2 regions of the Peribacillus sp. FSL H8-0477 genome follow, and region 2 is predicted to be linked to the other one. Evidence: riboswitches for the same ligand, from Rfam matches in the RefSeq annotation. Region 2 holds a riboswitch; the other holds the start of a gene.
What was found. A riboswitch is a leader RNA that binds a small molecule or an ion and turns the genes downstream of it on or off. The one in region 2 is predicted to bind S-adenosylmethionine.
Positions count from the first base shown of each region.

Region 1 (16,324 bases), on a different contig from region 2:
TACATATGCTTATAGCCTTCTCGGAATGTCATGTATGCTTTCTCATAGTCCCCATCAACGTAGAATTTAAATGTTTCCATCACCTGCTTTTCATGAACAGCCAGTGCTTCATTTGCGGCTGCTTCTGGAAGCTTTCCTTCTGTAGCCTGACCAAGAAAACCAGAAAAGGTAGAGATAAAGTCTTCAACTTTTTGTTGCGCCGCTTTCTCGCCTTCTGTATCACCGTCTTTTACAGCTTTTGCAAATTCATCTGTTGCACTATTATGTGCACTAAAAATTTCATCAAATTTAGCTGCCCCATCATCACCGTAGATCCCTGCTATAGCTGGTTTCATATCTGCTGCATTCTGATTAAGCGCCTTCATAGCTGCCTCAGCATCTTCATCTCCATCAAAAGATTTCGTCATAGATGTTACCGCCAATACAAAATGTTCGGACAATAAGTGATCAAGACTTGCTCGTAAACCTGCAGCGGGAGTATCCACAGTTGGTTTCTGCTCTTCTGCCCCTGCCATACCAGGAACCAATAGTGATAAACTAAGAACGGGGACGATTAATTTTTTAAAATTCAACATTTCCACTCTCCTTTTTTTCTTTTCACTTAGCTAACGACAGAAAAAAAGAATTGGATCACTTTTTTAAAAATTTTCACAAAAAAGCTGCCGGAGAACGGCAGCCGAAAGTACGCATCTTCATTTCTTTTATAATGCCTGGCTCAGGATTATAGAGCCCTTTGGTGTTTCACTCGTTCCATCCGGTTCGCGTGTGATAGCAATGGTATCCCACTTCTTACCGCTGTCATTAACGAGACTGTAAGTAACGCCACCTTCACCTGTTTCATTAGGAATAAATGTACCAGCGCGGGATGGCTTCCCATCTTCTAACAGCCATACTTGATAAACCTCAGAACCTTCAATTACGGTGAGATTATCAGCATGGACAATTAGTTCCATCATATCGTCTTTCTTGATCATAATAGCCGTGGCTACCGAGTCAACGTTCTCGGATGCTTGGAGACTTACAGATTTTTCTAATCGATCAATTACAGCCGTTTCTGGCTGCCCTTCGTCATTCTGCTTGTCGATAACAGCCAGTACGTTACCTAGAAGTGAAATAAACAGGGCGGCAGCTAATAACGGTTTTACCCATGTCTTTTCTCGTGGCTTGTGAGACGTTTCTTCTTCCTGAGAAAATACATTGGCAAATACCCGCTGTTTCATTCCTTCTGGCGGCTCTATAGGTAAAACGGCATAAGGTAAATCACTCGTAAGGATTTCCCACTCTGCGATTTCTTTTTGGCAATCATCACATGTTTTAATATGCTGCTCGAATTTTTTCATTTCCATTTCATTCAATCCCCTATTGAGATAATCAATTAGACGTTCACAGCTTTTTATTTCCAACGTATTCTCCCCCTTTCTCTTCACGAGCCATTATTTTACGCATATGCTTCAAAGCAAGCCTGATTCGCCCTTTAACCGTACCTAATGGAATACTGCAATTATCTGCAATTTTGGCTTGTGAAAGTCCTTTATAATAAAATAATTCCACCATCGCCTGCTGCTCCTCGCCTAATTCAGCTATTGCTTTTCTCAAATCACTGCCCTTTTCCTTCCATTCTACAACATCCTCGATGCTTGGTTCTCCACTTGGCAATATTTCTTCATGTTCTAATGGTATACTCAGTGTTTTTTGCTTTCGTATCAGATCAATTGCCGTATTCCGTCCAATTGTTAACAGCCAGCTTGAAAATTTCCCTTTAGCTGTGTCATAGGTTCCTTTTTGTGTCCACAACTTTATAAATACCTCTTGAACGACCTCTTCCGCCAATTCCTTCTCCCCTGTCATCTTGTAAGCAAAAGAAAATAGCAATTTTTCGTAGCGATCATAAAGACTTTCCAGAGCCTTTTTATCTTTTTGAAGAATTTTACGATATAATAGTTCATCCGATTGGTTCATATATATCCCCTTTGTTATATTTATCCATTCATTATACTGGAAAACGTTCTGTTATACTCCATTTAAAGCGGCTCTACAAACCATACGTGTTTTTTTGAGAATTGGATGTATTGAACCAATCCAATGTTGTATATTTTTTAAAAAACTTTATGATAGGAATGCCGAATCTTTTTTCGGTAACTTGGACAAAAGATTGGAGTGAACTATATGAGTGGCCATGTACCATTCAGTCATAGGGGCCGCAGCTTTAGCAGTACTCCTCCAAAAAAAGGCAGCATTTGGAGTATGTTAAGGGACATGCTTGGGCGTGTTCGTTCAAAATGGAGGTACTTAATTGCCATCGTGCTTTCCATGCTGGCAATATCATTGCTGGAGTTCGTCATCCCACAGTTGACACAGTATACAATTGATAAAATTATTCCTGGAAAGGAATATCAATCATTAGTTAAGGTTGGATCTGGCATACTTGGTGCTGCCGTATTTTTAAGCCTGTTTAATTTTTTGAACAGCTATATGGTCTCCTATGTCGGACAACATGCCATACTTGACCTTCGGAATAGCATGTATAATCATATCCAGTCTCTTGATATGAAATTCTTTGATAAAAACCGAACTGGTGATTTGATGTCTCGTATTACGAATGACGTCAATATTTTACAACAGCTGATTTCTTCAAGTATGCTCCAGGTATTTACTGATATCATTACATTCTTTGCAGTAGCTGCTTATATGCTTTTTATTAATTGGAAGCTTACTGTGATTTTACTGTTGACTTTTCCATTCATGATTTATTTCACCAGAAGCTTTGGAAAAAAAATACGTACCTCATTCCGAGTAGTGCAAGACTCAGTTGCTGATGTCAGCAACCAGCTCCAGGACTCACTGTCAGGAATGCGCCTGATTCACTCTTTCACAAACGAAGAACACGAATCAAAGCAATTCAGTGAACGAAACAAAGAAAACATGACCGCTAATTTAAAATCACTAAAATATAGAGCTCTGCTTGGACCCATTATTGATTTCCTTAATAACATTGGACTTATCATCGTGATAATCTTTGGGGCATGGCAGGTTATGAACGGTCAATTTACAGTCGGCGCCATTGTGGCCTTTTTATCTTATTTACGCTTATTACAAAGTCCAGTTCGTAATTTCAGCCGTGTCATAAGTACAGTCCAACAATCCGCTGCTGCTTACGAACGAATCACCGAAATCCTTGAAACAAAATCAGAAATCTATGATAAAGAAAACGCTCAAAACCTTGTTGATTTTCATGACAAAATTGACTTTAATGAAATTGAATTTTCCTATGATTCAGGTGTACCCGTCGTTCAAAATCTGTCCATTTCCATGAAAGCCGGACAAGTCACGGCTCTGGTTGGATCGTCAGGAGCTGGAAAATCTACCTTAACGAGCCTGTTAGTCCGCTTTTATGATCCGCAAAAAGGGTCGATTACCATAGACGGCCAAGATATTCGGGGTGTCACACTTAAGTCATTACGCGAACAGATTGGGATTGTATCACAAGACATTATTCTATTTAATGGAACCATACGAGAAAATATTGCCTACGGTAAGCTCACAGCCAGTGATGAAGATATCGCCGCAGCTGCCCAAGCAGCTCATGCAGATGAATTTATCACAGCATTTCCTAACGGCTATGATTCTCAAATAGGCGAACGCGGTGTCAAACTTTCAGGAGGGCAAAAACAACGAATTGCCATCGCTCGTGCCCTTCTGAAAAACCCATCAATCATTATCTTAGATGAAGCTACTGCTTCTCTTGACACGGAATCCGAACACTTAATTCAGGAAGCCCTGCAATCTCTGCTCATCAACCGGACATGTATTGTAATAGCACACCGTCTCTCTACGATACAAAATGCCGATCAGATTATTGTACTTGAAAAAGGAAGCGTTGTTGAAACAGGCACACACGAATCCTTACTAAACCATGGCGGCCGATATAAACAGCTGCATGATTTACAATTTCCACAAAAAAAACCGAATCACCAAGCAGCCGCACCAACACAAAATCCCGGACGCCCAAGGCATCCAGGCACACTATAAAAAACTAAGCAGTTGCCCTCAAAAAGGGCAGCTGCTTTTTTTAGATGCGATTGCAATGATACTCTTTTAATACCGGATGGGGTGTCCAAATAGGAAGGGCCGAATAAAGTTTCTTTTGGGCTGAATACCTGCCTGTTTTGAGTATCCATTGCCCCCCCACCACCCAGACCGCAGCTGGTTTTGTTTAAACTTCGTCTCTTACTGGGGAAAAGCTTATCCAATTGTACAAAAAAGAGAAAGATACACTATTTTTATAAGATCAAGACCAGATGGAGTGCCCAGATAGGAAGGGCCGAATGTTTTCGTGTTTGGGACGAATGTTCCTCTGAAAGGGCCGAATACCTGCCTGTTTTAAGTATCATTGACCCCCCACCACCCAGACCGCAGCTGGTTTTATTTAAAATTCGTCTCTTATTGGGGAAAAGCTTATCCAATTGTACAAAAAAGAGAAAGATACACTTTTTTTAAAGATCAAAACCAGATGAAGTGCCCAAAAATGGAAGGGATGAATATTACCTATTTGAATATCCATCGATGCAGACCACCCAGGTTTTGTAAGTAAAACGTAAAAAAAATCTAGCCGCAAATGTCATGACATTTGCGGCTAGACTTTTTTGTTATGATTCACGGAAGTCATTTTTCTCTAATATGCGCTTAGTAATTAATTCATACCCTTTTTGATTAGGGTGGAGAGAATCAGAGAAATAGTCTTTTTTCGATTTGTCTTTAAATAAATCGTTCGTAGGAATATAAGTAATGCGTTCATCACTCTCTACAATATCAGCAATTGTATGATCCCAATCAATAATATGCTTTTCAATCGCGTCACGATCTTCTTGAGGATTATACAGACCAATAACTGAGATAGGTGCCTCTTTATTTTCTTTTTCTAAAATCGAGATTATTTTCTTGAAATGACTGATGTATTCTGTTTTAGCTTGCTTAATGTCCTCGTCATGAACCTGCTTCAGATCACCGCCATTAGCATTTATAAAATCATTGGTTCCGATAAAGACAATAAATTCCTCTGCCTTGTCCAGCTTTGAGTTTATTTCAAGATCATTTAGCTGCTTTAACACACCATCTGTTTCTTGTCCTGGAATACCATAATTCCAAATTTTAACTTTCGGCTTTTCTCCATCTTGATTTAACTGCTCTTCTATTCCGTCTACATAGCCTTCCTGACCCTTTTTATCACCTTTTCCATGTGTGAGAGAATCACCGAAAGCCATCACGATTCGATTTTCTTTATTATTTTCCTTTTTCTGAAATTGAAATATAACCGTACAAATAAGTACCAAAATAATTAAAAAAATTGCTGTTTTTTTCATGGGTACGCTCCTCTGTAACATGCCGATGATGTTTTTTATCTCTCTTCTATACCCTTTTTTAATAGACCAAACACTTTCTCTACCAAATTCGACTAGCCTAATTTAAATTATTCCCGTATGATATCTTTACATCAATTAAATAGGGAGCTAATATCTATGAGCATGATCCAATTTCAGCACGCAGAACTTAATGATTTGCCTCGTATTATCGAAATTTACAACTCGACAATCTCTTCGCGAATGGTTACCGCCGACTTAGACCCAATTACACCAGAGTCACGGCTCCCGTGGTTTCATGAACACAACAAAACCAACCGCCCTCTATACGTCCTATTACAAGACAAAATAATAGTAGGCTGGATTAGTTTTCAATCTTTTTATGGCAGACCTGCCTATCACGCAACTGCTGAGGTTAGTATCTATTTAGACGAAGTATGCCGCGGACAAGGTGTCGGACAACTAGCCTTAGAAAAAGCGATAAACGAATGCCCCTCGCTCGGAATTAAAAATTTGCTAGGGTTTATATTTGGTCATAACCTTCCAAGTATTCGTTTGTTTTCAAAATTCGGATTTGAGCAATGGGCTTGTTTACCTGATATTGCTGAACTTGACGGTGTTGAACGTGATCTGCTTATCCTCGGAAAAAGAATAGAGTAACCTATGGCTGGATTGGAGATATACGCTCTTATCCAGCCTTCACGCATTTCATCAGTAAAATAACAGGTACTCTCACTCTCCGAAGATATTCTTCTTCACTAGTAAAATATTTCCGCTGAGGGGTGCATTCTTTTAAGCTGGACACCCTAAACCCGCAGTCATTGACGATACGAAAATATTCCTCTGTAGTCCGGTGATATTTAATAACATCTTTCCCCATCCATTTTTCTGTTCGATCCCCCATTTTAAAATAATCATCGACTACCCAAGAACTTCTTTTCTGCTCCCCCTCTGGATGATTAATAGAAGAAGTAAGAATGGGATGCTGTACACTAAAAATGAAGTGGCCGCCTGGTTTTATTGAACGATGTATCTGTTGAACTACTTTTTGTAAATCCCCCAGATAATGAAGGGCCAATCTAGATATAACAAGATCATAGGACTCGCTAGGAAAATCCCATTCTTCCATAGAAGCCATGTGTATACGGCTATTATTAGATGTTATGGTTTGTTGTGCTTTTGCGACCATATTAACGGAACCATCTACACCTTCATAAAAGCTGCACCCGGCTTCAAGAAGTTCCTTCCCAATTTCTGCATCCCCGCATCCTAAATCCAACACCTTTTTCCCCTTTACTTCACCTATTAACTGAAGCAATACGGGTTTTTCAAGGATATTATTAGGGCTCGCTTGCCTTTGTCTCCTCATTAAATAGGTACTTAAAAAATCATCATTATCATAAACAGAAGATCCTCTATACTCCATGTTAGTTCCTCCTCAATAAAGCTCCCGTTATTTATTCGAGAAAAAAAACAAATGTCCTTTAATTACATAAAAATGCCCCGCCATCCTTTTCGATAACGGGGAATTCTTATAATAGGTCTTCACTTAACCAAACTCTAATTACTGATAATAATTGATCAAGCTGAATTGGTTTACTGATATAGTCATTTGCACCAACAGTCAAACATTTCTCTCTTTCGTTATTCATCGCTCTAGCTGTAATAGCTATTATAGGCAGAACCTCAAATTTTTTCTGTTTTCGAATCGCCTGAATGGTTTGATAACCATCCATTTCCGGCATCATAATATCCATCAGGACGATATCAATCTGGTCATCATTAGCTAGTTTCTCCAGGCTCTCCGCACCATTTGATGCTTGCTTAATTATCATTCCTTGTTTTTCCAATATTCTTGACAAAGAAAAAACATTTCGGTCATCATCATCTACTATCAGTACTGTCTTACCTGAAAAAACCTCTTGTAATGATGTCAACTGTATTGGATAATCTGCATCTAGTTCAGAAGTAGCAGCTTCTGACTCAGCTAACGTAAGATTTTCTGAAAACTCCTGTTCCATTGAAGGCAAATATAAAGTGAACGTACTTCCAACGTTCTCTTCACTAGATAGTGTAATCCATCCTCCCAATAACTCTGCCAACTCTCGAGATATGGAAAGTCCCAGTCCAGTTCCACCGTATTTTCGGAATGTAGCTCCATCTGCCTGCTGGAAGGATTCAAAGATCACTTCTTTCTTGTCTATATGAATACCGATTCCTGTATCAATAACCGAAAAAGCAAGAATAGGAATGCGGTCGGTCATTGAGCCATATTGAGAAGTTTCACCCTGGTCTGCCATTCTAATCTCAAGCTTTACCTCGCCGCTTCCAGTAAATTTGAATGCATTTGATAATAAGTTCTTTAGAATCTGCTCGATTCTTTTATCATCCGAGTAGAAAAGATCCGGCACATTGCGATGTACTTTAATAGAAAAGACAAGGCCTTTTTTATCAGCAATTGGTCTAAAGAAGTGTTCCATTTTCTCAGGAAGAGCAGTTATATTGACGTAGTCATTTTTTATGTCCATTTTTCCGGCCTCTACCTTAGACAAATCAAGAATATCATTAATTAACGTAAGTAAATCCTTACCTGAATCAAGAATTACTTTAGTATATTCTTGTTCTTCTGCTGATAACGTATTATTCTCATTATCATTTAAAAATTCAGATAGAATCAAAATACTATTAAGAGGCGTTCGTAACTCATGAGACATATTGGCAAGAAACTCCGATTTATACTGTGAACTAAGCTTTAGCTGCTCAGCATAATGTTCAAGTTCCTCTTTAGCCTGCTCTACTTCACGTGACTTTACTTCGGCAAGAAATTTTTGATGCTCTAAATCTTCATTTATAATTTTTAATTCCTCAGTCTGATTTCTTAATTCCTCAGTTTGTACTTGAAGCTCTTCCGTCATGGCTTGTGACTCACTATACAGCTGCTCAATTTCTACCCGGCTTGAGAAACTTTGGATAGAAGGTCCAAACGTTACCATTAATTCTTCTAAAAATTGCTTATCAGAAACTTGAAAAGGCTGCAAGGCTGCAAACTCCAGCACTGCTAAAGTCCGGTCTTCAAAAAGAATCGGTACAATTAAAATTTGCTTTGGCATAGACCGGCCTATTCCTGAACCGATGTTTATGTACTGATCTGGAATGTTATCAAGAATTAGCATTTCTCGATTTACTGCACATTGACCCAGTAATCCTTCGCCTGGTACAAAGGAAGACTTCCATGTTTGACGTCCTTCCCATGCGTATGAAGCAACATGCATAAATTGCTCTCTCTCAATTAAACTTGTATGTAGATACAGCGCACCATATTGTGCATTAATCAGCAAGGATACACGTTGAATAATCTGCTCTGCCAATGTTTTTACATCAGTTGTCTTCTGAGTAAGTCCAACTAAATCGCCTATATGTGATTTAATCCCATTTTGCAATTGGATATTGTCTAGTAATTGATTAGTGGATGAAGCAAGCATCCCAACTTCGTCTCTTGATTTAACCGGTATTCTTCCAGACAAATCGCTGTTGGCTGATCCAATTTCCTGAATCGATTCTGTAACTTGTTTAAGAGTTTTAGTTATTGATCTAGAAACAATCAATGAGGCAAGGACAGTAAATAACGAAACAATCAGCCAAAATATATACATAAGGATCTTCAGCAGATTGTTATTTTCTGCTATTTCATCTGTTCGTTGAGTCGTTAACTCATATTCTGTATCTTGGAAAAAAGATAGTTTGTCACGAATATCACCCATTGCCTGTTTTCCGCTGTCATTCAGAAAAAAACGGTCAATATTATCAGTTTGACCATTTTGAACAAAGCTAATTACCGGTGTCCCGGCATTATCTATCCATTTTTCAATATCTATGTATAAATCCTTTAAATTTTGCTGCTGTTCTGGGTTATCTGCCAATAAATCTGACAGCTCTGCATAAACATTATCAAAATCTTTTTTTCCATTATAATACGGCTCTAAGTATTCTTCATCATGAGTAATCACATAGCCGCGCTGACCAGATTCCATATTTAGCAAACTAGTTTCAATTTGGCTGGCTAACTCATGAACCTGTAGGTCATGTGCTACGATAAAATCTAGTTCTTTCTGAAGAGAGGAGATTCTGCTGCTCACTAAAACCAGAGCTATTCCAAGGCAAACAATAACTAAAAAATAACCTAAACTTATTTTAGAACGAATCGAAAATCTATGGTCTTTAAACATCCTAGTCCGCCTCTCAGGAATACTTTTTTCTGGCCTCCATCTTTCGCATTTCAAAAGAAATCAGTCAAAATCCTGAAATTCAATATGTTTAATTATACCACAAATAACGGATAATGGAATGAGTTGAATGAGGGATAAGTACTATAATAAATTCGAAATTTAGACTAATTCGAAGAAACGAGAGAAGATTGGTAACTCGGAGAGAAGGTGTTTAGCAAATAATCCAGCTCTTGACTTGCCTGAACAGTCAGGGTGCTTGTATAGCCGTAATCTTCTGCCAACTGTATCATTTCCTTGCGTTTTTCTTCAATGATAAGATGATAGGACATTGTTGCCATATTGAACCTCCTTTTCTTTTTTTTTACAATAATCTAATAATAAAATCATTCACAAATTAAATCAATAAGAAAAATAAAAATATTTATTTTTTCGCTAAAGCGTCTACTATTCATATTATAAATAGAAAAAAAAGAAGGTTCATTTCCTATCTCATGTGGATAGTAAGAAATGACCTCCTTTTTATTTTACTCTGCAAAGCTAGGTACTCACAGAATTAATAGTCGGTGCCGCTTCGTTGATTTTAGCAAGTGAAAATTCATCTTCAAGTACTTTTATTGTTGCATCATATAAATGCTTTTCATCAGATGTTTTATATACGCCCCGCTTAAGTAGTTCTTCTATTAACAGAGCTTTTCTGGTTTCTATTGTTTTTAATAATTCGGTCAAGCTGTTTGGCTCCTTCCAAAAACATGTATGCATATTTCTATCGTTAGACTTGGAATTACCGCTTCACTTTTTATCGCCAACGTTTATATACCATCTACATACACATTCTAAACATATTTCATGAACATTAAATATAAAAGCCCCTTCTAAAATAAGAAGAGGCTGACATTCGTATCGGCTTCTCTTATCTTTCAAGCCTAAGGCTTGTTGGATTTGGCACAGTTCCCGGGTACGGGTCTGCTGCCGAGGTATCACAGGGCCAAGTCCCTCCACCTCTCTAGATAAGAATATTAATTTATATTTATAGTTTATGATGTACTTGAGAATATATACCTTCTTTAAATAAGTGTCAAATAATTTGTTTTAAATGAGTTACTTAATCCTTGAGCACTGTATTTTTCGTTTCTTTACCAAAAATGAGTACAACAGCAGCCCCAACTACAATGGCTATAGTAAAAATGGTGAATATGATTGAGATATCTTTACCTGCTGCAACTAAATAACCGACTAAAAGCGGTCCTAAAATGCCGCCAATTCTTCCTGCAGCAGCTGCCATCCCGGAACCCGTTCCCCTGATGGAGGTGGGATACTGCTCTGGAGTGTAAGCATATAACCCGCCCCAAGCACCTAAATTAAAGAAGGAAAGCATAATACCAGATGTGAGTAACAAGGGTAGTTCCTCAGCTGTTCCAAAGAAATATGCACTGACTGCCGTACCTAATAAGTAGGTAACAAGCACGAATTTCCGTCCATATTTTTCAATAAACCATGCTGCAGTGAAATAACCCGGAAGCTGAGCCAGTGTCATGATTAATACATACTCAAAGCTCTTGATCATACTAAATCCTTTCATAACCATGACACTCGGTAGCCATAGAAACATTCCATAATAAGAAAAGACCACACAGAACCAAAGAATCCATAAAACAAGTGTCTGTTTAGCATACTCTTTAGCCCAAACACTTTTCATATTCTGTAGAATAGAAGGTTTCTGTTTTCTCTCCAATGCTGTATACCTAGGCGAATCTGGAAGATTCAAACGTAAATATAGTGCATATAAAGCCGGTACAGCACTTAAGAGCAACGCAATCCGCCATCCATACACTGGAATGATAAAATAAGATATCAATGCCGCGATTAACCACCCTGCAGCCCAAAAGCTTTCAAGAAGTACAACTACTCTTCCTCGTTTATCGGCTGAAACACTTTCAGAAACAAGCGTTGAAGCAACAGGCAGTTCCCCGCCTAATCCCATCCCAATCAGCAAGCGAAGAAGTAAAAATAACGCTAACGATGTTGTAAGGGCAGATAATCCACTGCCAATTGAAAATAACAGCAAAGTAATAATAAACACATTCTTCCGGCCAACCCGATCTGCCATAGCTCCAAATACTAAGGCACCTATTGCCATCCCAATAGAATTAACGCTTCCAATCCAGCCAACTTGTTCGGTCGTTAAACTCCATTCCTTCTGCAAGGCTACAATAATAAATGAAAGCATCCCTACATCGAGGGCATCAAACATCCAGCCAAGACCGGCAATACTCAATAATTTACGACTTGATAAAGGTTTCTTTTTCTTTGCCATATTTTCCTCCTGAGACGTTAAAACAATGCAACTTTTCCATTTTATATAAATGATAATTACAAAGTATATCTTAACACCACTTTACACCTGTATACAAGCCTTTACTCATCTCGGAGATAAACGGCGAAACAGCCCCGATGGAAATCAAGCAAAGCTCATGCATGGCTCTTGTGCACGATGTATAAAAAAGGTTTCGTTCCCTTTCTAAGTAATATCGATCCTTCGAAGCATTCAGGATAATCACCGCATCAAACTCAATGCCCTTCGCTAGATACGTCGGAATCACAAGGAGTCCATCTTCAAATTCAGACTTACCTTTACTCACTAGTTTGATCTCCAATTTACTCTTTAATTCTTTATAGACATTTTCACTTTCAGCAGCATTCTTTCCTATTAAAGCAATATTTTGAAGCCCCAGGTCTTGTAAGCGTTGAATCGCTTTTTCTAAACATAACATGTATTGCTGCTCGTCTTTGACTGTGAATACTACTGGTTTTTGACCTGGTCGATTAAAGGGCTCAATGCTTCCCCCGTCTTTTACGATTTCTCGGGTGAATTGGACGATTTCTTTAGTAGAACGGTAACTTCTTTTTAACACAACCTTCTCGGTTTCTGCTTCTGTGAAGAGTGATGTTAAGACATCTGTTCCTCCTATCATTTCACCATGAGCAACGATAGTCTGATTAGGATCTCCTAAAATGGTCATTTTGCAATGGGGGAAAAGTTTCGCTAAAAAAGCAAATTGAAAGGAAGAATAGTCCTGAGCCTCATCAATAAACAAATAACGCACCCTTGTGTTAACCTTAAAGCCTTCAAGTTGATCTTTTAAATATAAATAAGGTGTTGCATCTTCGTAGAAGAGTCTCCCCTGATCCATTTCCTCGATAGACTGTTTGCATACTAGTCCCCAATGATTTACCTCTTTCTTATGTTTCACCTCAAATAATGTTCGATAGATTGCCTCTGTATCTACAAAAGCAAACTCATTAATTTTTCTATAAAGACTCTTAAATCGTTTTTTCACTATCGCCGATGCAAGATATTGCGTTTCACTGTCTATTCCATTGAATTCATGTTCCTCAGCTTTAAGAGACTTACGATAGCTTTTAAGATATTCACCTTTATCAAGATACTGCATTTCTTCTTCTACCCAAGCCTTCTTACGTTCTTCCAGCTCTCTTTTTCTTACCTCTTTACGTATTTTATCAACAGTCAAATTCATTCTAGCAGGCAAGGATAGTTCATTACCTAGTTGATAGAAATATTGATAGATTTCTTCTGCAGAAAAGATTTTCTCCCTTCTAAAATATATCGGTTTAAAGATCATCCCAGCTTGTTTCAAAGTATTTAACAGGAAGTCAATTTCTTGTAAAAAAGTTTGTGAGGATTTAAAACGAATTCCCTCTAGTCTTGCTTCATATTCTTCATCATCAATTGAACTCAATACATATTCCATTTGCTGAAAAAGATCTTCAATGTCAAATACATCACCCAAACGCTGATTTAAATACTGCTGGAAAGTCGTTTGCTGCATATTTGCTTCACCAAGTTCAGGCAAGACACTAGATACATAACTATTAAATAGTGGATTAGGCGAAAATAATAGTAATTGTTCACTGCTAAGCTGATCCCGGAATCGATATAAAAGATAGGCTGCTCGTTGTAGTGCAGCCGATGTTTTTCCGCTGCCGGCTGCCCCATGTACAATAAGAAGTCTGCTTTTCGTATTTCTAATAATCGTATTCTGCTCTTTCTGAATGGTGGCTACAATGCTTTTCATTTGCGAATCCGCCTGTTTCCCCAAAACTTTCTGGAGCAATTCATCACCAATTGTTATCCCCGTATCAAACATACTTATAATTTCACCACTTCGGATGACAAATTGCCGTTTCAACTCCAACGTACCTGCAATTATTCCTTCAGGAGCCTCGTACCTAGCCGGTCCCACTGAATAATCATAATACACACTAGAAATAGGCGCCCTCCAGTCATAAACTAAAAATGAAGAACTTTCTTCATCATAAAAGGAACCTACCCCGATGTAGATTTGTTCGACATTTTTTTCATCCGTTTCAAGAAAATCAATCCGCCCAAAATAAGGAGTCTTCACTAAACGGTTTAACAATTTAACCTGCTCAATAGAATGTTTATGCCGCCTTTCACGTTCAGATAACAGCTCAGACTGCTGCCGGATGCTTGCATGTGTTTCTGCTGCTTCATGCGCATCTTCCAAATTCACAGTAACATCATCCCAAAAGTTTTTCTTAATCGATTTGATTTCAGAACCAGCAGTACCGAGAAGTTTCTGCAGCCGATTTGATTCGTAGTGTACCTTTCGCTTCAATTCATTCACCCTATTTTGTTCGTGAATTTTCTCTAACTCCCAGTCCGCCATCAAACCACTCCTTTTTATAAAATATATTGACATCTACTTTCCATTGATATATAATGTAAATTAGGATAAATATATATTTTTATACTTATTATTCCATTACCTATAAATGTACCATACCTAAACTTCAGATACAATATCTGTCTTTTTTTATGTCTAGTTTTCCTTCGAATCCACTTACCTCTCACCCTCATAATCCAGTCTATTTTACCCAATTCGACAATTTCCTATAGTATGTAAGAATCGTGTTGGTATTTGTTTATTGAAAACTAGTATCAATTTCGGTATGATTAACAAGGTTGAGAAAACGCTTTCATTCATTACATACAACAAGATTTACTCATCTATCCAGCTAAAATTCGAGGAGGGTATTCATGACAAATCTTACGTTAGAAGTCAATGAGAAGGTACAGCAGTTTTTAAAAGGTCCTAAGAAACTCTTTATTAATGGTAAATTCGTTGAGAGCGCCTCAGGAAAAACCTTTTCCACTCCCAACCCTGCGACAGGGGAAGTACTTGCTGATGTATATGAAGCAGATAAAGCAGATATTGATTTAGCGGTTAAAGCAGCACGGAAAGCCTTTGATGAAGGTGAATGGTCTAAAATGAGTGCTGCTTCGCGTAGTAGATTAATGTATAAGCTTGCTGATCTTATGGAAGCAAATAAAACCGAACTCGCTCAATTAGAAACACTTGATAACGGAAAGCCTATTAGTGAAACGACAAACGCAGATGTTCCGCTCGCTGTTGAACATATGAGATATTATGCTGGCTGGTCTACAAAAATCGTTGGTCAAACGATTCCTGTTGCCGGCAATTACTTTAATTACACACGTCATGAAGCAGTTGGCGTTGTTGGACAAATTATTCCGTGGAACTTCCCTTTACTCATGGCAATGTGGAAACTTGGTGCAGCACTGGCCACAGGATGTACAGTGGTTTTAAAACCTGCTGAACAAACTCCACTATCTGCTCTTTACCTGGCAGAGCTTATTCAGGAAGCCGGATTCCCTGATGGAGTCATTAATATTGTGCCAGGATTCGGTGAAACAGCTGGGCAAGCACTTGTCGATCATCCACAAGTCAATAAAATTGCCTTTACTGGTTCAACTGAAGTTGGAAAATCTATTATGCGTTCCGCGGCTTACTCTCTAAAACGGGTGACACTAGAGCTTGGCGGAAAATCACCTAATATCATTCTCCCAGATGCGGATTTCTCAAAAGCCATTCCAGGTGCATTGAACGGAGTTATGTTTAACCAAGGACAAGTTTGCTGTGCTGGTTCCCGTGTCTTTATACAGAAAAAACACTATGATAATGTCGTCGCTGATATGGCTTCCCATGCGAAGAACATTAAACAAGGTGCTGGTCTTGATCCAAACACACAAATTGGACCGCTTGTATCCCAAGAACAGCAAAATCGAGTGTTAAATTACATTGAAAAAGGCGTTAGTGAAGGTGCAGAAGTTCTCGTTGGCGGAAGCAAACCACAAGACGATGGTTACTTTGTATCACCAACAATTTTTGCTGCCGTTAATGATGAAATGACAATTGCAAAAGAAGAAATCTTTGGGCCGGTTATCGCTGCAATGCCTTATGATGATATAGATGAGGTGATTAAACGGGCAAATGAAAGTGACTATGGTCTGGCTGCGGGTCTTTGGACACGTGATATATCCAATGCCCATTATGTAGCAAGCAAGCTTCGCGCTGGTACTGTCTGGGTTAACTGCTACAATGCCTTTGATGCCGCTTCACCATTTGGCGGATACAAGCAATCAGGTATGGGTCGTGAAATGGGCTCCTACGCACTTAATAACTACACTGAAGTGAAAAGTGTGTGGATTAACTTAGGTTGATTATGATTTAATACAAAAAAAGCACGTTAACTATTCATTAAGTTAACGTGTTTTTTTTGCATTTACTTGATGAGCTTTAGCTGTATTTATAACCGTTTTTGTCAGAATTTCAATGCCCGTATACATAGCTTCACGGTTAAATATCATTTGTGGATGGTGAAGGCCCGGTGTAAGAC
Region 1 covers NZ_JBBODE010000002.1:1,182,561-1,198,884, reverse strand. The annotation lists gene MHI18_RS17550 (copper amine oxidase) at 1-575, opposite strand, end outside; gene MHI18_RS17545 (anti-sigma factor) at 702-1,403, opposite strand; gene MHI18_RS17540 (RNA polymerase sigma factor) at 1,384-1,959, opposite strand; gene MHI18_RS17535 (ABC transporter ATP-binding protein) at 2,167-4,029, shown strand; gene MHI18_RS17530 (SGNH/GDSL hydrolase family protein) at 4,647-5,360, opposite strand; gene MHI18_RS17525 (GNAT family N-acetyltransferase) at 5,517-6,017, shown strand; gene MHI18_RS17520 (class I SAM-dependent DNA methyltransferase) at 6,046-6,783, opposite strand; gene MHI18_RS17515 (CHASE3 domain-containing protein) at 6,890-9,583, opposite strand; gene MHI18_RS17510 (aspartyl-phosphate phosphatase Spo0E family protein) at 9,748-9,921, opposite strand; gene fbpA (Fur-regulated basic protein FbpA) at 10,121-10,309, opposite strand; SAM riboswitch class I at 10,491-10,597, opposite strand; gene MHI18_RS17500 (MFS transporter) at 10,686-11,897, opposite strand; gene helD (RNA polymerase recycling motor HelD) at 11,968-14,292, opposite strand; gene MHI18_RS17490 (aldehyde dehydrogenase family protein) at 14,664-16,148, shown strand; gene MHI18_RS17485 (M20 peptidase aminoacylase family protein) at 16,191-16,324, opposite strand, start outside.
Region 1: linked by a shared signal. The riboswitch ahead of fbpA (Fur-regulated basic protein FbpA) and the one ahead of MHI18_RS10970 (LLM class flavin-dependent oxidoreductase) in region 2 are both predicted to bind S-adenosylmethionine.

Region 2 (16,324 bases):
GAAAAGATGCTTGAGTTTAATTTATTCGGCACCGCTCTAAATGAGTTATAGAACAAAAAGGATGAAGCCATCTTAGGCTTCATCCTTTTTTGTTTTGGTTATCGATATAATTCAATAATTTGATTGGCTATATATTCAGAACTAAAATGAATGCCATCCTTTAGCCACCACATGATAATTCCAAGAATGGAGGCTGCAAGAATATCCATTGATAACGTTATTTCTCTAGTAACAGCTTCTTCTCTTTCACGTTGTATGACAATAGAGTCCTTTAATATCATATGAGATTTTTTTTTGAAACCAGGGTGCTCAAATAGGACCGTAAAAAGTTTCCGATGCTTATAAAAATAATCTAGAAAGGTAATTAGTTGTTTTTCATTATTTACATTATCGATTTGCAAAACAGGTGACATTTCCAACAACAAGTCGTCGAAGATATCATGAACCAACTGTTTTAACACATCACCAATATCCATAAAATGCAAATAAAATGTAGCCCGATTCAGCTCTGCGCGTTTAGCTATTTTTTGTACGGTAAGCTTCGATATATCAGGATTTTCAATTAATAATTCTGCGACAGCTGCTTTAATCACTCGCTTAGAACGAATGGCACGAGGATCCTGTTTTTTTTGTATGGTCACTTTACCTCTCCTTCATCTATAATCTCTTACTTATTTTATATATTTTATAAATATGTTGTTTACTTAACACTTTATAAAAAATTGATAATAGGCAGCTAAAAAAATGAATGTTACCATCTATTTTATTGACACTGTGTAAAAAAAGCAATGAGGAGAGGAATACAATTTGACCGGATCAATGAATAAAAAAATATTATTAACTGTATTAATTTTAGGGTGTTTTTTATCCACACTAAATCAAACACTGTTAAATGTTGCGTTAAGTAATTTAATGGAGGTATTTACTGTATCTGCTACAACTGTACAGTGGATTTCTACAGGTTTTATGTTGGTTAATGGGGTCTTGATCCCTATTACTGCCTATCTAATGAAACGTTTTTCAACCCGCCAGTTATTTATAAGTTCAATGTTGTTCTTATTAATCGGCTCCATATTGTGCGCAGTATCACCAAACTTCGCCATCTTACTAACAGGCCGTATGATCCAAGCCATTGGGGCAGGAATTATTATGCCATTGCTTATGAGCGTGGTTATGTTTATTTTCCCTCCAGAAAAAAGAGGCAGTATGATGGGGTTAATGGGACTAGCCATTATTTTTGCTCCAGCCATTGCTCCGACATTGGCAGGCTTTGTAATTGAATACTATTCATGGCGTTGGTTATTTATTGGAATCATACCATTTGTAGTAATCGTCATTTTATTAGCTATGAAATATTTAGTTAACGTAACAGGAACGGAAAAAGCGAAGTTGGATATAGTAAGCGTGATCTTATCGACCGTCGGATTTGGACTTATTTTGTATGGATTCAGTAATGCGGGCAGCCATGGTTGGGATGACAAGATTGTCCTAGCTTCCATACTTGTGGGAGTCTTGACGATTGCTGTTTTCTGTCATCGACAAATTAAATCTGCTGACCCCCTTCTTAATTTATCCGTTTTTAATTACAAGGTTTTTACGTTAACATCGATCATAAACATTTTTGTTACTATGATGATGTATGCGGATATGATTCTATTACCGATTTATTTACAGAACGGTAGAGGATTTTCTGCATTTGACGCTGGTTTATTATTATTACCGGGTGCGATTATCAATGCCTTTATGTCTCCCGTAACAGGAAAGTTATTTGACCGCTTTGGTGCAAAGCCTTTATTCATTATTGGGTTAATTTTTATCATTCCTTCAATGTGGGTGGTTACTGATCTAACAGAATCAACAACCTTTATTTTCTTAATGGTTCGTACGATATTCCTTCGTATAGGGTTAAGTTTTATCACAATGCCCTTAAACACCGCTGGTTTGAATGCTTTACCGAAAATACTCGTGACACATGGTACAGCCGTGAATAATACCGTTCGCCAAATTGCTGGTGCAATCGGAACAGCTGTAGTTGTTACGGTGTTTACAGCACAAACCACCAAGCACGCGGAAACCTTACTAGAAGAAACACCAAATGCAACGGCTGAAGCTGTCCGCTCACTTGCTTCGATTTTCGGGTCAAGTGATGCCTATTATTTCATGACCATCTTAGCTATTATCGCATTTGTATTAACACTATTTATTCCATCTAAAGCAAAGATGAAACAATCATCATAACGCAGAGCCGGCACATTCCTAACCATGTGCCGGCTTTTCCTTATTCAGCTGCTTAGGAGCCTGCCGGGCAATTTCTTCCTTAAAATTATGTTATATTATACGGTAAATAGTTAGTAAGGGAGTTCGAATATATGGTGAAAAGTGTAGTCATTGCTGAGAAGCCTTCAGTTGCACGTGATATAGCAAATGTATTGAAATGTACGAAGAAAGGAAATGGTTTTTTAGAAGGCGATAAATACATCGTGACTTGGGCATTAGGCCATTTAGTTACACTAGCAGACCCAGAAGCATATGATGCTAAATTTAAAACATGGAATTTAGAAGACCTTCCTATGCTCCCCGATCAAATGAAGTTAGTGGTCATGAAACAAACAGGGAAACAGTTCAATACGGTTAAAGCACAATTAACCCGTACTGATGTGAATGAAATCATTGTCGCAACTGATGCGGGGCGAGAAGGAGAATTAGTTGCACGTTGGATTATTGATAAAGCAAAAGTTCATAAACCCATCAAACGTCTCTGGATATCTTCTGTAACAGATAAAGCGATAAAAGATGGATTTAATAATTTAAAACCCGGTAAAGATTATGAAAACTTATATGCTTCTGCCGTGGCCCGTTCGGAAGCAGACTGGTATATAGGTTTGAATGCTACGCGTGCCTTAACCACAAAATATAATGCACAATTAAACTGCGGCCGTGTACAAACACCAACCGTTGCAATGGTTGCAGCACGTGAAGAAGAAATTAAGCATTTTAAGCCTCAAACATACTATGGAATCGAAGCCAAAACACCTGGTCTTTCATTAACTTGGCAGGATGCAAACGGGAATAGTCGGAGTTTTAATAAAGAAAAGACCGATGAAATCGTGAAATCACTTGGCAGCAAAGATGCTTCTATTATTTCCATTGACCGCAAAGCAAAGAAAACATTTGCACCTGCTCTATATGACTTAACTGAATTACAACGTGATGCAAATAAGATTTTTGGCTATTCTGCTAAAGAAACCTTAAATATTATGCAAAAACTGTATGAGCAGCATAAAGTCTTAACTTATCCGCGTACAGATTCACGTTATTTAACTTCAGATATTGTAAGCACACTTCCTGAGCGTTTAAAAGCATGTGCTGTAGGTGACTATCGTTCTCTTGCCAATAAGGTATTAACGAAACCAATTAAAGCAACAAAAGCATTTGTAGACGATAGCAAAGTAAGTGATCACCATGCCATTATTCCAACTGAAGATTATGTGAATATTTCATCCTTCACGGACAAAGAACGCAAAATTTACGACCTTGTCGTGAAACGTTTCTTAGCTGTATTATTCCCTGCATTTGAATATGAGCAATTAACCGTACAAACCAAGATTGGTGATCATACGTTTATTGCAAAAGGAAAAACTGTGATTCATTCTGGATGGAAAGAAGTTTATGCAAACCATTTTGATGATGAAGAATCAAAAGACGATGTAAAAGAGCAGCTATTGCCTAAACTTGAAAAAGGCGATGTATTAAAGACAAATATAATCGCTCAAACATCAGGCCAAACAAAGCCGCCTGCCCGCTTTAATGAGGCGACTTTACTGTCAGCTATGGAAAACCCTGCGAAATATATAAAAACAGATGATAAAAAGCTTGCAGACACATTAAGGTCAACTGGCGGACTTGGTACAGTTGCTACTCGTGCTGAAATCATTGATAAATTGTTTAATTCATTCCTATTTGAAAAACGCGGTGGTAAAGAGATTTATATGACGTCTAAAGGACGTCAGCTGTTAGATTTAGTGCCGGAAAAGCTAAAATCTCCTGCAACAACAGCTGAATGGGAACAAAAGCTTGAGCAAATCGCAAAAGGGAACCTGAAAAAAGATGCTTTTATTAATGAAATGAAACATCATACAAAAGAGATTGTCAAAGAAATTAAAGCTAGCGATAAAAAGTATAAACACGATAACATTTCTACAAAATCGTGCCCCGACTGTGGTAAACCAATGCTTGAGGTGAACAACAAAAAGGGAAAAATGTTAGTCTGCCAAGACCGAGAATGTGGACATAGGAAGAATGTTGCCCGCGTAACCAATGCACGCTGCCCACAATGTAAAAAGAAAATGGAACTGCGTGGCGAAGGTGACGGTCAAATTTTCACTTGTAAATGCGGCTATCGCGAGAAACTTTCTGCTTTTGAAGCAAGACGTAAAAAAGAAACTGGTGGAAAAGTAGATAAGCGCACGGTGCAAAAGTACTTAAAAGAGCAAGAAAAAGAAGCTGAACCGATTAATAATCCATTTGCAGACTTACTAAAAGGAATGAAATTTGATTAACATAAACTCGGCGGAGAATTGTAGTTATTCTCTGTCTTTTTTTGCTTGGATATCAGCTGGATTTTCTCAATTATTTCCCAAGAAATTTGTCGAGTGTAAAAGGATCATGGAGATTTCCTGTTAATTTCCAATGGTAAGCCATAGCATTTTTACTAGATTTTTAGTATGATTAAAGGTAGAGATTTTTCAAACTTATTGGAGGTTCAACAATTAATGAGCTTACTTACTATAGATAAATTAGGTCACAGCTTTGGTGACCGCAAGCTTTTCAGTGATGTTTCATTCCGAGTAATGGCGGGGGAACATGTTGGTTTAGTCGGTGCAAATGGTGTCGGAAAATCGACGATGATGAATATAATAACCGGTCAGATTATACATGATGAAGGTAAGGTAGAATGGTCTCCTAGTACAAATTATGGCTACTTAGACCAGCATACAGTACTGACAAAAGGGAAAACGATGCGTGATGTTCTAAACGAGGCCTTCCTTCCTTTGTTTGAAGAGGAAAAAAGGATGAACGAAGTCATTGCGCAAATGGGTACAGCTACCCCTGAGGAACTCGAACAGCTTTTAGAGGAAATGGGGATAATCCAAGATAAATTGGAAGCAGGAAATTTCTATAACCTAGATAAAAAAGTCGACGAAGCGGCTCACGGTTTGGGCCTTGATGCAGTCGGTTTAGACCGAGACGTATCCTCTCTAAGTGGTGGACAACGTACAAAGGTTTTACTAGCTAAATTATTGCTCGAGCAGCCTGAAGTTTTACTTTTGGATGAGCCTACAAATCACCTGGATGTCGAACATATTCGCTGGTTAAGTAATTATTTAAAAGATTACCCGCATGCTTTCTTATTAATCTCCCATGATACTGAATTTATGAATAGTGTAGTCGGTATCATATTCCATCTTGAGTTTTCGAAGCTAACCCGCTATGTAGCTAACTATGAAAAATTCCTAGAATTGTCCGAACTAAATAAAAATCAACATATTAGTGCCTATGAAAAACAACAGGAATTTATAAAAAAACAAGAAGAATTTATTAATAAGAACAAAGCTAGGGCTTCAAGCAGCGGACGGGCAAAGAGCCGTGAGAAACAATTATCACGTATCGATCTAATTGAAAAGCCTGAATCAGCTATGAAACCAACCTTTGAATTCAAAGAGTCACGCAGCAGCAGTCGTTTTGTATTTGAAAGTGAAGAGCTGGAAATCGGCTATGATCATCCCTTATTCCCTAAATTAACAACAACGATTGAGCGCGGTGAAAAGATCGCTATCGTCGGCTGTAACGGAGTCGGTAAATCTACTCTACTAAAAACCATTTTGGGTGATATTAAACCACTCAGCGGTAAAAGTGTCTTTGGTGATTACCTCTTCCCATCTTACTTTGAACAAGAAGTTAAAGCAGATAAAATTACACCACTTGATGATGTATGGAATGCTTTCCCACATCTTGAGCAGGGTCAAGTCCGCTCAATTCTTGCACGCGTAGGTCTTAAAAACGACCATATTACTCGTCAACTTAGTCAATTAAGCGGTGGCGAACACGCTAAGGTCCGCCTATGTAAATTGATGCTTACTGAAAGCAACTGGCTTTTATTTGATGAACCGACGAACCATCTGGACATCGTAGCTAAAGAAGAACTTCAACGGGCAATGAAGGCCTACAAAGGAACCATCCTGCTCGTATGCCATGAACCTGACTTCTATGAAGACTGGGTAACAAAGGTATGGGACGTTGAAGAATGGTTTAATGCCGTTCATTCAGCAGAATAAAGATAAAACGAGAGTTCCGTTATGGAACTCTCGTTTTTTTTTGGAAATAATCTTAAACCATTCATCATTTAGTGCACTTATTCGGCACCATTCCACACGACTATCTTTCTCTGTTTTGATAATCCAAAGACCAGTCTGGCTACTCTTTCACTCTCATACTCTCTTGGGTTTGGCTCTTGAGAAAATAGAGTATCTTTCTCTTTTTGGTTTAGCTTGATTCAATTTTCCCCTTTTTAGCAGCTCTTTTTTGATAAAACCAGATCCTTTTGATCAACTGGCTTTATGGATTCGCCATCTTATAGTCTCATCAAGCTCTCCTAGTCTTACATTCGGCCCTTTCTTTCCTTTATTCGGCCCAAAATGAAGTTGATTCGGCCCAAACGCAAAAGTATTCGGCCCTACCGCCCACAGCATTATTCGCTGCATAAATTCCGACCGCATCATGACTTCATGGGTTCGGCTCTTGTAAAAATAGAGTATCTTTCTCTTTTTGGTTAGGTTGGATTCGATTTTTCCCTTTTAGCGACTCTTTTTTGATAAAACCAAATCCTTTTGATCAATTGGCTTTATGAATTCGCCATCTTATTGTCTCATCAAGCTGTCCTAATCTTACATTCGGCCCTTTCTTTCCTTTATTCGGCCCAAACTCCGATTTATTCGGCCCTACCGCCCACAGCATTATTCGCTGCATAAATTCCGACCGCATCATGACTTCATGGGTTCGGCTCTTGTGAAAATAGAGTATCTTTCTCTTTTTGGTTTAGCTGGAATCGACTTTTCCCTTTTAGCGACTCTTTTTTGATAAAACCAGATCCTTTTTGATCTATTGGCTTTATGAATTCGCCATCATATTGTCTCATCAAGCTGTCCTAATCTTACATTCGGCCCTTTCTTTCCTTTATTCGGCCCAAACTCCGATTGATTCGGCCCAAAAAGAAATTGATTCAGCCCAAACGCGAAAGTATTCGGCCCTACCGCCCACTGCACTGTTTGCTGCATAAATTCCGACCGCATCATGACTTCATGGGTTCGGCTCTTGTGAAAATAGAGTATCTTTCTCTTTTTGGTTTAGCTGGAATCGACTTTTCCCTTTTAGCGACTCTTTTTTGATAAAACCAGATCCTTTTTGATCTATTGGCTTTATGAATTCGCCATCATATTGTCTCATCAAGCTGTCCTAATCTTACATTCGGCCCTTTCTTTCCTTTATTCGGCCCAAACTCCGATTGATTCGGCCCAAAATGAAGTTGATTCGGCCCAAACTTAAAAGTATTCGGCCCTTGCCCGCCGCACCATGAGTTCATGGGCTGGCTCTGGATTACTTCCTCTGCAACCTGCTCCTATAATAAAAAACCAGAATGCTGAGCATTCTGGTTTTTTATTAGACTAATTCTTCTGTTTTGAGTTTTGATCCTAGGAATTTAGCCAGTTCGAGCATGCCGTATTTTCCGGCAGCTTGTTCGGCATCTGAGTTATAGTTCGTATTTGTGTTCACATCGTAGGTAAATATGTCTCCAGCTTCATTTCGGATGAATTCAATGCCGGCTACGGTGATTTGGTTTTCTTTTAAGAATGCTTCATACTTTTCAATGATTGGATCATTAAAATCTTGGACAATTTGGAATTTCGGTTTTTCTTCGACTTCCTCTCCTACTGGACAGAAGAGATCGCCGATTTGGCAGGCATCGGCCGGACACAGTTCAAACCCTTCAGATGTATCGACTTGTACTGCATAAACGAATTTGCCGCCAACGAATTCACAGCGGGTTATAAACGGCTCGGGCGCCTTGATATATTCTTGAATCAAGGTGATGCCATCTACTGGTTCATCAAAATCAGGACCTTCTAGATAGCCTTTCAATCCCTCAATGGTTTGGAATAATTGGACACCGAGACCTTTTCCAGCACGATTATGCTTAGTGATAAATGATTCTGCACCAATTTTCTCTGCGGCCTTCAATATATTTTCCTTACCGATTGCAGCAATCGTTTTCGGAGTGCGAATACCGGACTTTGTCAAAGCCGTATATTGGTTCACTTTGCTGACCTCTAAGCGAAGGGCGCGGCTTCCGTTAAATACGGTGCGGTTATGCTGTTCAAGCCAAGCCAGTACAGACTCTGTTAATTCTGGTGCATATCGATGACCGCGAGTATGGGATGATGCACTCATGCGGCTGTAAAAAACGCCCTCTGGCGGAGTTTCTGTCAGATCAACGAGACCTTCATCAAGATGCCACTCTTCGTATGGTAATTCCAGTTCATTCAACCGTTTCGTTAAATGAGCTGTCCATTCGTTATTTTCATGTAGAATATAAATTTTACTCATCATGATGCCTCCTTCAAAATTAGTTAAACGGATGCTTTTTGGCGTTTTGCTTCTACAAGAGGCTTAACCTGCTTGGCGAAGCGTTCCATCTCTTCAAGCTGCGGAGAAAATTGCAGCAATAGCAAATCTACTCCGGCTTCTTCGAATGCAATAATTCGATCAGCAATTTGTTCAGGTGTTCCAATTAAATTCGGACGCAAGCCCCGGTTAGAAACAGAATAATCGAAAAGTTTAACTTGCTGTTCAAGTTGTGATTTGCTGATAAAGTCGTTATATCCTGCATAACCGCTCGATTCCTTCACATCTGTTATCCTTGCAAGTTCAGCAGCGACTTCTTCTTCTGTATCACGGCAGACTACGTATGCAGCTAAACCAAAAGCTGAAAAAGGTTCACGGCCTGCTTCTGAACGCTGTCTTTTCATCCCTTCAATTTTAGTCGTAATTTCTTCAACCGTTCCGCCATGCATTACGTAGGCGTCACATTTATCGACGATCGTCTGTTTCCCACGTGGACTTTCTCCACCTGCATACAGAATTGGATTAGGACGTTGAACTGGCTTTGGATGTAAATGAGCATCCTTTATGCTGTAATATTTGCCCTCATATGAGAAGGTATCCTCGGCAGACCATAATCCCGTTAAGATATCTAGAAATTCTTCTGTTCGATCATAACGCTCATCATGGGCCGTAAAAATCCCCCCATATTGCCGTGCTTCTTCTTCCCACCATGCAGATACCACATTCAGGGTAAAACGTCCGTTGCTTATGTTGTCTATATTGGCCGCCATTTTCGCTGTGACCGCTGGATTATGGAATCCAGGTCTTACTGCCGTCATAATCTCAATTTTTTCAGTTACCGCTGCTAAAGCTGCAGCAGTTGACCATGCTTCAAGCGAATCATGCTCAGGACCTTTAATATCATTTAAATTTAATTCTGCCACCAGCGTAGTATCAAATCCCAATTTTTCTGCAGCTATTGTTACTTGTTTTGCATACTCAAAGGTTGCAGGCATGTTTTCATTTTCTACATTCCTTAACCATCCACCGAAAATAGGCAGCCAAAAGCCAAACTTCATGTTCAAAACCCCTTTGTTTTTATTGGTGAAACAGAGGAAAGACAACAAAAAAACTCCTTCGATAAGAAGAAGTTTGCGCAGTAGCCTTCACTTATCTTTCAGAGCATATGCTCCGCTGGAATTGGCACCATTCTGACAAAATGTCAGCGGCTGCCGGGCTTCATAGGGCCAGTTCCCTCCACCTCTCTTGATAAGACACTATTTAATTGGTTAAAAGATAAACTAATCCTACTATAAAAGTCGGTTTACTGCAATGAATAATTCTAATTATTCTAAATTTAGTTTTTCAGCAACAATCGTATACGTTTTCGGAATCCCCATATCATGCACTTTATGGTTTGGTTCTTCTTCTAACACCTTTATCATTAAGCCTGATTGCCCAATGGCGGTGATAAGCTCTCCGAGTGTCCACTTCCGTTGCACTACCTGGGACAAGCTTTTTTGTTCCTCATCAGGCATATGTTTGGTGAAGGCGACTTGGTTTTTTTCAATAGATGGATCAAAGTAATTGCCGCTTACTTTATGTTTTTTACCACTAGACGTGATTAATTTGGTGGAAATCGGATGAAATTCATGCAAAATAAAATGACCGCCTGGTTTTAATAAGGATTTAATTTTCTCCATTAACGGCTGTAAATCAATCATATAATGGAGGACACCAAGTTCCATCAGGACAAGATCTGCCCCCTCACTCTCAGGTAGTGAGAGCACGTCTGAAACAATATACTCGACCGGAACGTCTGCCGCATCAGCCAGCTCTCTAGCGAATGCTGCATTTTCTTTTGAAAAGTCAACTACTGTGACCTTTGCCCCAAGGAGTGCCATCGCCACTGCTTTAACACCATTTGAGCCCATCAAATGCATCACTGATTTTTCTTGAAGATTACCCATATACTGATAAAAAGGTTTGAGTCTCCACTTAGGATTTTGCTTGATTTTTTCAACAAGTGCTTCAGGTTTTCCATAACGATTTAAAAGAGCACTATAATTATTCTGGTTCCAGGCTTGTTCATTTTCAGCTGTAAACCCCTGCTGTTCTTTCGCTAAAAAAGCATGAATTTGATCACTGTAACGCGCCATTTCTTCGTTATAAAAGTAACTATAAACCGATTGGCACCAAATATCTGTATGATCTACTTTTACCGATATTCGGTATGGATCTGTCTTAATGGTTGTATTGTATTCACAGCTTATGTAAACGGAAATGGTCTCGATTGTAAAACTGAAACCAGCAGATTCTGGACTACTGCTAATGTCTGTCGGTGAATACTTAGTAAGTATCCTTCTCGCTTCGTCTAAAACATCCCATTGGACAGATGCTTCAATTATTGATTCTTCAGAAATGCATGCACCTTGGATCCTTAATGACGCTTGGCCAATAAATTGGTACGGAATTCCTGCTTTTTCTAACTCTGTGCCTATCATCGTAACTGTCTGTAAATACATAGAATCCTCCAAAAAGTTATTTCACTAGTTGATGTTGAAACGCATAAATCACTGCTTGTGTACGATCTTGGACCTCAAGCTTATTTAAAATATTACTCACATGCACTTTTGCTGTTTTGACGGCAATAAATAATTCATCAGCAATGGCTTGATTCGTTTTCCCTTGCGTCATCAAAAGCAGAATCTCCATCTCACGATTTGTTAAGTGTTCATGAGGAAGTTTACTAGCATGACTACGCATTTTTTTCATCATTTTATCTGTAACCTCTGGCTCTAATACACTCTGGCCATGGTATGTCGAACGAACTGCGTCTGCAATTTCACTTGCTTTTGACGTTTTAAGCATATAGCTGGCTGCACCTGCTTCAAGAGCTGGATAGACCTTTTCATCATCCAGAAAACTTGTCACAATAATAATCTTTGCTTCCGGCCAGCTTTGCATAATGTTTCTAGTTGCTTCTATCCCGTCCATTTCCTTCATAACTAGATCCATTAAAATAATATCCGGACGTAATTCCAGGGCTAGTTTAACACCCGCTGCTCCGTCATCTGCCTCAGCTATCACGGTAATATCAGGCTGTGCAGATAGATAAGCAGTTACTCCTATTCTAACCATTTCATGGTCATCCACAAACAAGACACTAATCACTTAGGTATCCCCCTTAGTCTGTAGTAGTGGTATTTTGACTTCTAGTCGTGTTCCATTTCGAGGAACACTGACAATTTTCAGCGACCCGCCTAACTCTACTGCTCGTTCGTTCATATTCTGCAAACCATACGAACCCGTTTTCGTTTGATCGAGTTCAAATCCCATTCCATCGTCTACAATGCGTAAAATAACCATCTCATCACGCTCAATTAGTAATACATCGATACTATTTGCTTTGGCATGCCTTAATGTATTAGATACTGATTCTTGTAGAATTCGGAACAGATGATCTTCTATCCCTTTATCAAGTTGGATAGATTCTGTTTTCCACTCTATTTTCATTGGCACCTTCTGAGCTAATTCTTCTAAAAGCTCTTGGATTCCTTCTTGCAGAGATTTATTTCGTAATGGTACAGGTCTAAGATGTAAAAGCAATGCCCGCATCTCCAGCTGTGCCTGATGAATAATTCCTTCCACGACCGGAAGTTGTTTATCCTGTTCATTGTTTTCGGTGATGGCGGACATCATCATGGAAGCAGCAAACAACTGCTGGCTGACGGAATCGTGCAATTCCCTTGCCAATCGGTTTCTTTCCTGAGATACAATTTCCTGAATCCGCTTTTCCTGGTCTTCTGCCTTTTCAGTAGCAAGCTTCTGCGCTAACTTTGCCTGCTCTGCTCCAAGCTTTTGTATCTGCTCTCCCTGTTTGGCTAATGTTTTAAATTCCAGTAAAGAATAATCATCAAAAGACTGAATTGGCCGGCCTAATTCAACTAAGTGTAAATCATCACTAAGCCTATTCATTTGTCTGCGCCAGTATATTCCTGATAATATTCCATATACAATTCCTACAAATAAAAGGATACTCGGAAAAGCAATGATAAATGATAGATTAAGCAGTTTCATTTCCCAGAGATTTCGCCAGTTCTCTAAAGGATAAACGTAGAAGACGAGAGCCGGAACAACAATTGCAGTTATGAGCGCAATAACAAAGGCATAGACAATCTGGCGAGTCATCACATTCATACCCGATTCACCTCGATATTTCCAATGAAGACGGAGGTGATAATGGTCACTTTTTGAACAGCCTTATTGAAGCCCTCTGTTTGGCAGGAAATAATCTGATTATACATCCGCTTTTCATGATTCTGAAAGATAACGGCTCTGCCGATTACGACTGAGTGGTGAAGGTTCACTTCAACATCATACGGAATTTTGATTTTTACGTTTCCGACCAAGCTTCTTATCGAAATAATGGTTTCACCTTTTGGAAGGATTGTATTGCTTAAATCGATGACTACATCACCAATTCCTCGTTGAATATTGACATTATTCCATTCGTAGACTGACTTTTGGGTTTGCTGCGATCCTATTAGTTTATTACTGAATAAATAACTTGTTTTAATCAACTGTTCTTTTTCTTCGGTATTTGGTTTAGGTTCAGTCAACATTAACTGTACTTTTTCTGGATTTTGTTTAGATAAATAGAAACCATAGAGGGCATATGCAAGAATCACGAGGAGAAAAAATTTGAATACGAACATATTTAACACAATAATAATCGCGCTAAATACCCCAATAAAAAACAGTATTTTCCCTATTTTTCGATGGTATTTTTTTTTACCTATAAATAAGCAGCCGATGGAGAGGGCTAGGGTGTAGATAAGTCCGCCGTCAAAAAAAACAAGTTCCATAATAAGCGAGATAAGGCCAATTAAAAAGATCCAGCTGATATAATCTGTGTTTACTTGTTTAAACATCCTGATCCTCCTCTCTCATCAACCCTGTTGATTATTCATTACGAAAAAGACGCAGCTAACTACGCCTTTTAAGAATACCATGATTACGAAATTGAGTGTGTTTCTTCTTTTTTCATATCCTTTTCTAGTTGAATAATTCGGGCATCGATACTTTGCCTTTGATAGTTTGAGTTAATTCTTTGCTCCAAATTATCCAAGTAGTTTTCTGTATCTTCAAATTTTCCTGTTGACGAACTTGACGTACTGCCAGCATCGATTACTTGATTCATACGTTGATGGGCATGAGCAATGTTTTCTTTACCCATTAGTTCCATTCTTCTTATATTCATGTCCTTTAATTTATGCTTCATTTCTCTGTACTTATACTCCAGTTCGTTCAACTGCTTTTCCGCCTTAACTAATGCTTCTTTTATTCGGAGTGCACGTGTGCTGTAAAGTTCATTTTCTTGAATAGCAAAGGCCTGCAGCTCTGATTCCCCAGCTTTTTCTGCAATCTTCGCTTGATTCTTCCGTTTTTCAGCTAACCCCTCCGCTTCAGCAAGTTCCTTCGTAAATTCGGCTTTTAATTGATACTGACGCTCGACCAGCTGACGGACCTTTTCAGTTTCCGCTTCGGCCTGACGTAAATATTGATTGAGCAGTGCTATTGGGTTTTTCTGTTCCATTTTATCAAGTACATGATAAAAATCAGCTGTTAGTGTTTGTTTCATTCGTGAAAATAGGTCATTCATATAAAACACTCCTCCGTTTTTTTATTTCTTCAAATTTGCCCACTGTTTTTCAAAGTTTGTAAAAGGATCTGATGATTCTTCATTAACTGTTTTTTTGTCTCCGTTCCATTTCTTATACACAAGATAGACGATATATGCTGCCACAAGTCCGAGTATTGCAGGTACATGTGATACAGATGCCATTAATGCTACCAGCACAATAATTGCCCAGGTAATTTTTGCTCCTGTATTTTCTGATTTAAGCAATTGTTTAAAGCTGTAATAAAGAATGGCTAAACAGATAATCAAGCTGATTAATGGGCCAACATTTGTAAGAGCAATGATCGCTGCAATTCCTCCAATAATGATTAAGCCTGCTTTTTTCATCATAGTAACCGTACCTCCTTTCCTTATTTCTATCATAGCTATTTGATGGATTTCTTATAATGAGCTACAGAGGTATTTTCACATAGGTCCTGCGACGTATTTCAACTAAGAAAAACGCAAACAAGCCCTGCTGCATAGCGCAGCAGGGCTAAAGAATGACACTCATTTATCTCTTACGTGAATCACTTCGTCCATTTCCTGATTTGGCTGCAAAGCCGCTATCTGAATTTGCGCCTCTTTTTCTTGAAGGAGAAGGTTTCCCAGAGCTTTTACCTGGGCTGCTCGGCTTGCCATGGCGCTTATTGAAATCAGAACGAGCATTATTGCCCTGAACTCGTTTTGGCTTAGCAGTCGCCCTTGTAGGCTCATTCATAACAATGCCTTCGAGCTGTCTACGATCGATTTTCATCTCGATGCCCTTTTCGATATCTTTTAAAATCGGCAAATCTTTTGTAGCGATAAACGTTACTGCTAAACCATGTTCACCTGCTCGTCCAGTCCGGCCGATTCTATGAATGTAACTTTCAGCATCTTCTGGAACATCATAGTTAAAGACATGCGTAACCCCCTCAACATCAAGACCCCTCGCAGCTACATCTGTCGCTACTAAAAACTGAAGGGAAGCATTCCGGAAGTTTCTCATGACACGTTCACGTTTCGCTTGTGAGATATCCCCATGCAGTTCGTCTGAATTGTAACCAGCACTCTTTAACGCTTCATTTAACACAGATACCCTGCGCTTTGTTCGACAGAAGATAACCGCTAAGTAGGGTTGTTCTTCATCAATGATTTTAATAAGTGATGCTTGCTTAGCACGGTCCGTGGTTTCAATAACCACCTGACGGATTTGTTTAACTGTAACCTGGCTGTTCTCCACCGCAATTGTAAGCGGATTATTCATAAACCGTTTAGATAGAGAAATAACTTGTTCTGGCATCGTTGCCGAGAAAAGCAGCGTCTGCCTATCAGCTGGAATATTTTCAATGATTTCCTCAACCTCAGGCAAGAAACCAATTTGAAGCATTTGATCTGCCTCATCAAGGACCAGATGTTTCACTTTTGATAGATCGATTGTTCCTCTTCTCGTATGATCTAACAATCTTCCTGGAGTAGCAACCACGACTAATATACTGCGTTTTAGTTTTTTCAATTGGCGGTCTACATCTTGCCCCCCGTATACAGCAAGGACATGAAAGTCCTCTATTTGTTCCGCGAATTTCGTCAGCTCTGCAGTAATCTGCAGAGCTAATTCTCTTGTCGGGGTGACAATAAGTGACTGAATATAAGGTGTCTCCGTATCGGTGTGCTCAATAATCGGCAGTAAAAAAGCCAGGGTTTTTCCAGTTCCAGTTTGCGCCTTGCCTATTACATCCCTGCCGGCTAGTATCTCAGGAATTGCTTGCTCTTGAATCGGCGTTGGAGATGTAATCCCCATATAATTCAACATTTCTTCTATTGGTCCATCTATTCCTAGTTCAGTAAATTTCATTTCGTACCTGCCTACTCTCCGAAGAGTTTTTTTCTTCTTACTTCTTTTAGCAAGTATACCACGTTTCACGACCTTCTTTTATACCTGTTCTTTTGTAGAACTTCCTTATCCTGTTATTGTGCTTTTAAGAGAACTTGATTATAATT
Region 2 covers NZ_JBBODE010000001.1:2,176,426-2,192,749, forward strand. The annotation lists gene MHI18_RS10930 (hypothetical protein) at 1-51, shown strand, start outside; gene MHI18_RS10935 (TetR/AcrR family transcriptional regulator) at 99-641, opposite strand; gene MHI18_RS10940 (DHA2 family efflux MFS transporter permease subunit) at 820-2,238, shown strand; gene MHI18_RS10945 (DNA topoisomerase III) at 2,370-4,559, shown strand; gene MHI18_RS10950 (ABC-F family ATP-binding cassette domain-containing protein) at 4,773-6,335, shown strand; gene MHI18_RS10955 (hypothetical protein) at 7,182-7,334, opposite strand; gene MHI18_RS10960 (hypothetical protein) at 7,490-7,639, opposite strand; gene MHI18_RS10965 (ATP-grasp domain-containing protein) at 7,717-8,661, opposite strand; gene MHI18_RS10970 (LLM class flavin-dependent oxidoreductase) at 8,685-9,737, opposite strand; SAM riboswitch class I at 9,826-9,934, opposite strand; gene MHI18_RS10975 (class I SAM-dependent methyltransferase) at 10,005-11,183, opposite strand; gene MHI18_RS10980 (response regulator) at 11,200-11,832, opposite strand; gene MHI18_RS10985 (sensor histidine kinase) at 11,833-12,858, opposite strand; gene liaF (cell wall-active antibiotics response protein LiaF) at 12,855-13,592, opposite strand; gene MHI18_RS10995 (PspA/IM30 family protein) at 13,676-14,323, opposite strand; gene MHI18_RS11000 (lmo0954 family membrane protein) at 14,345-14,692, opposite strand; gene MHI18_RS11005 (DEAD/DEAH box helicase) at 14,856-16,178, opposite strand.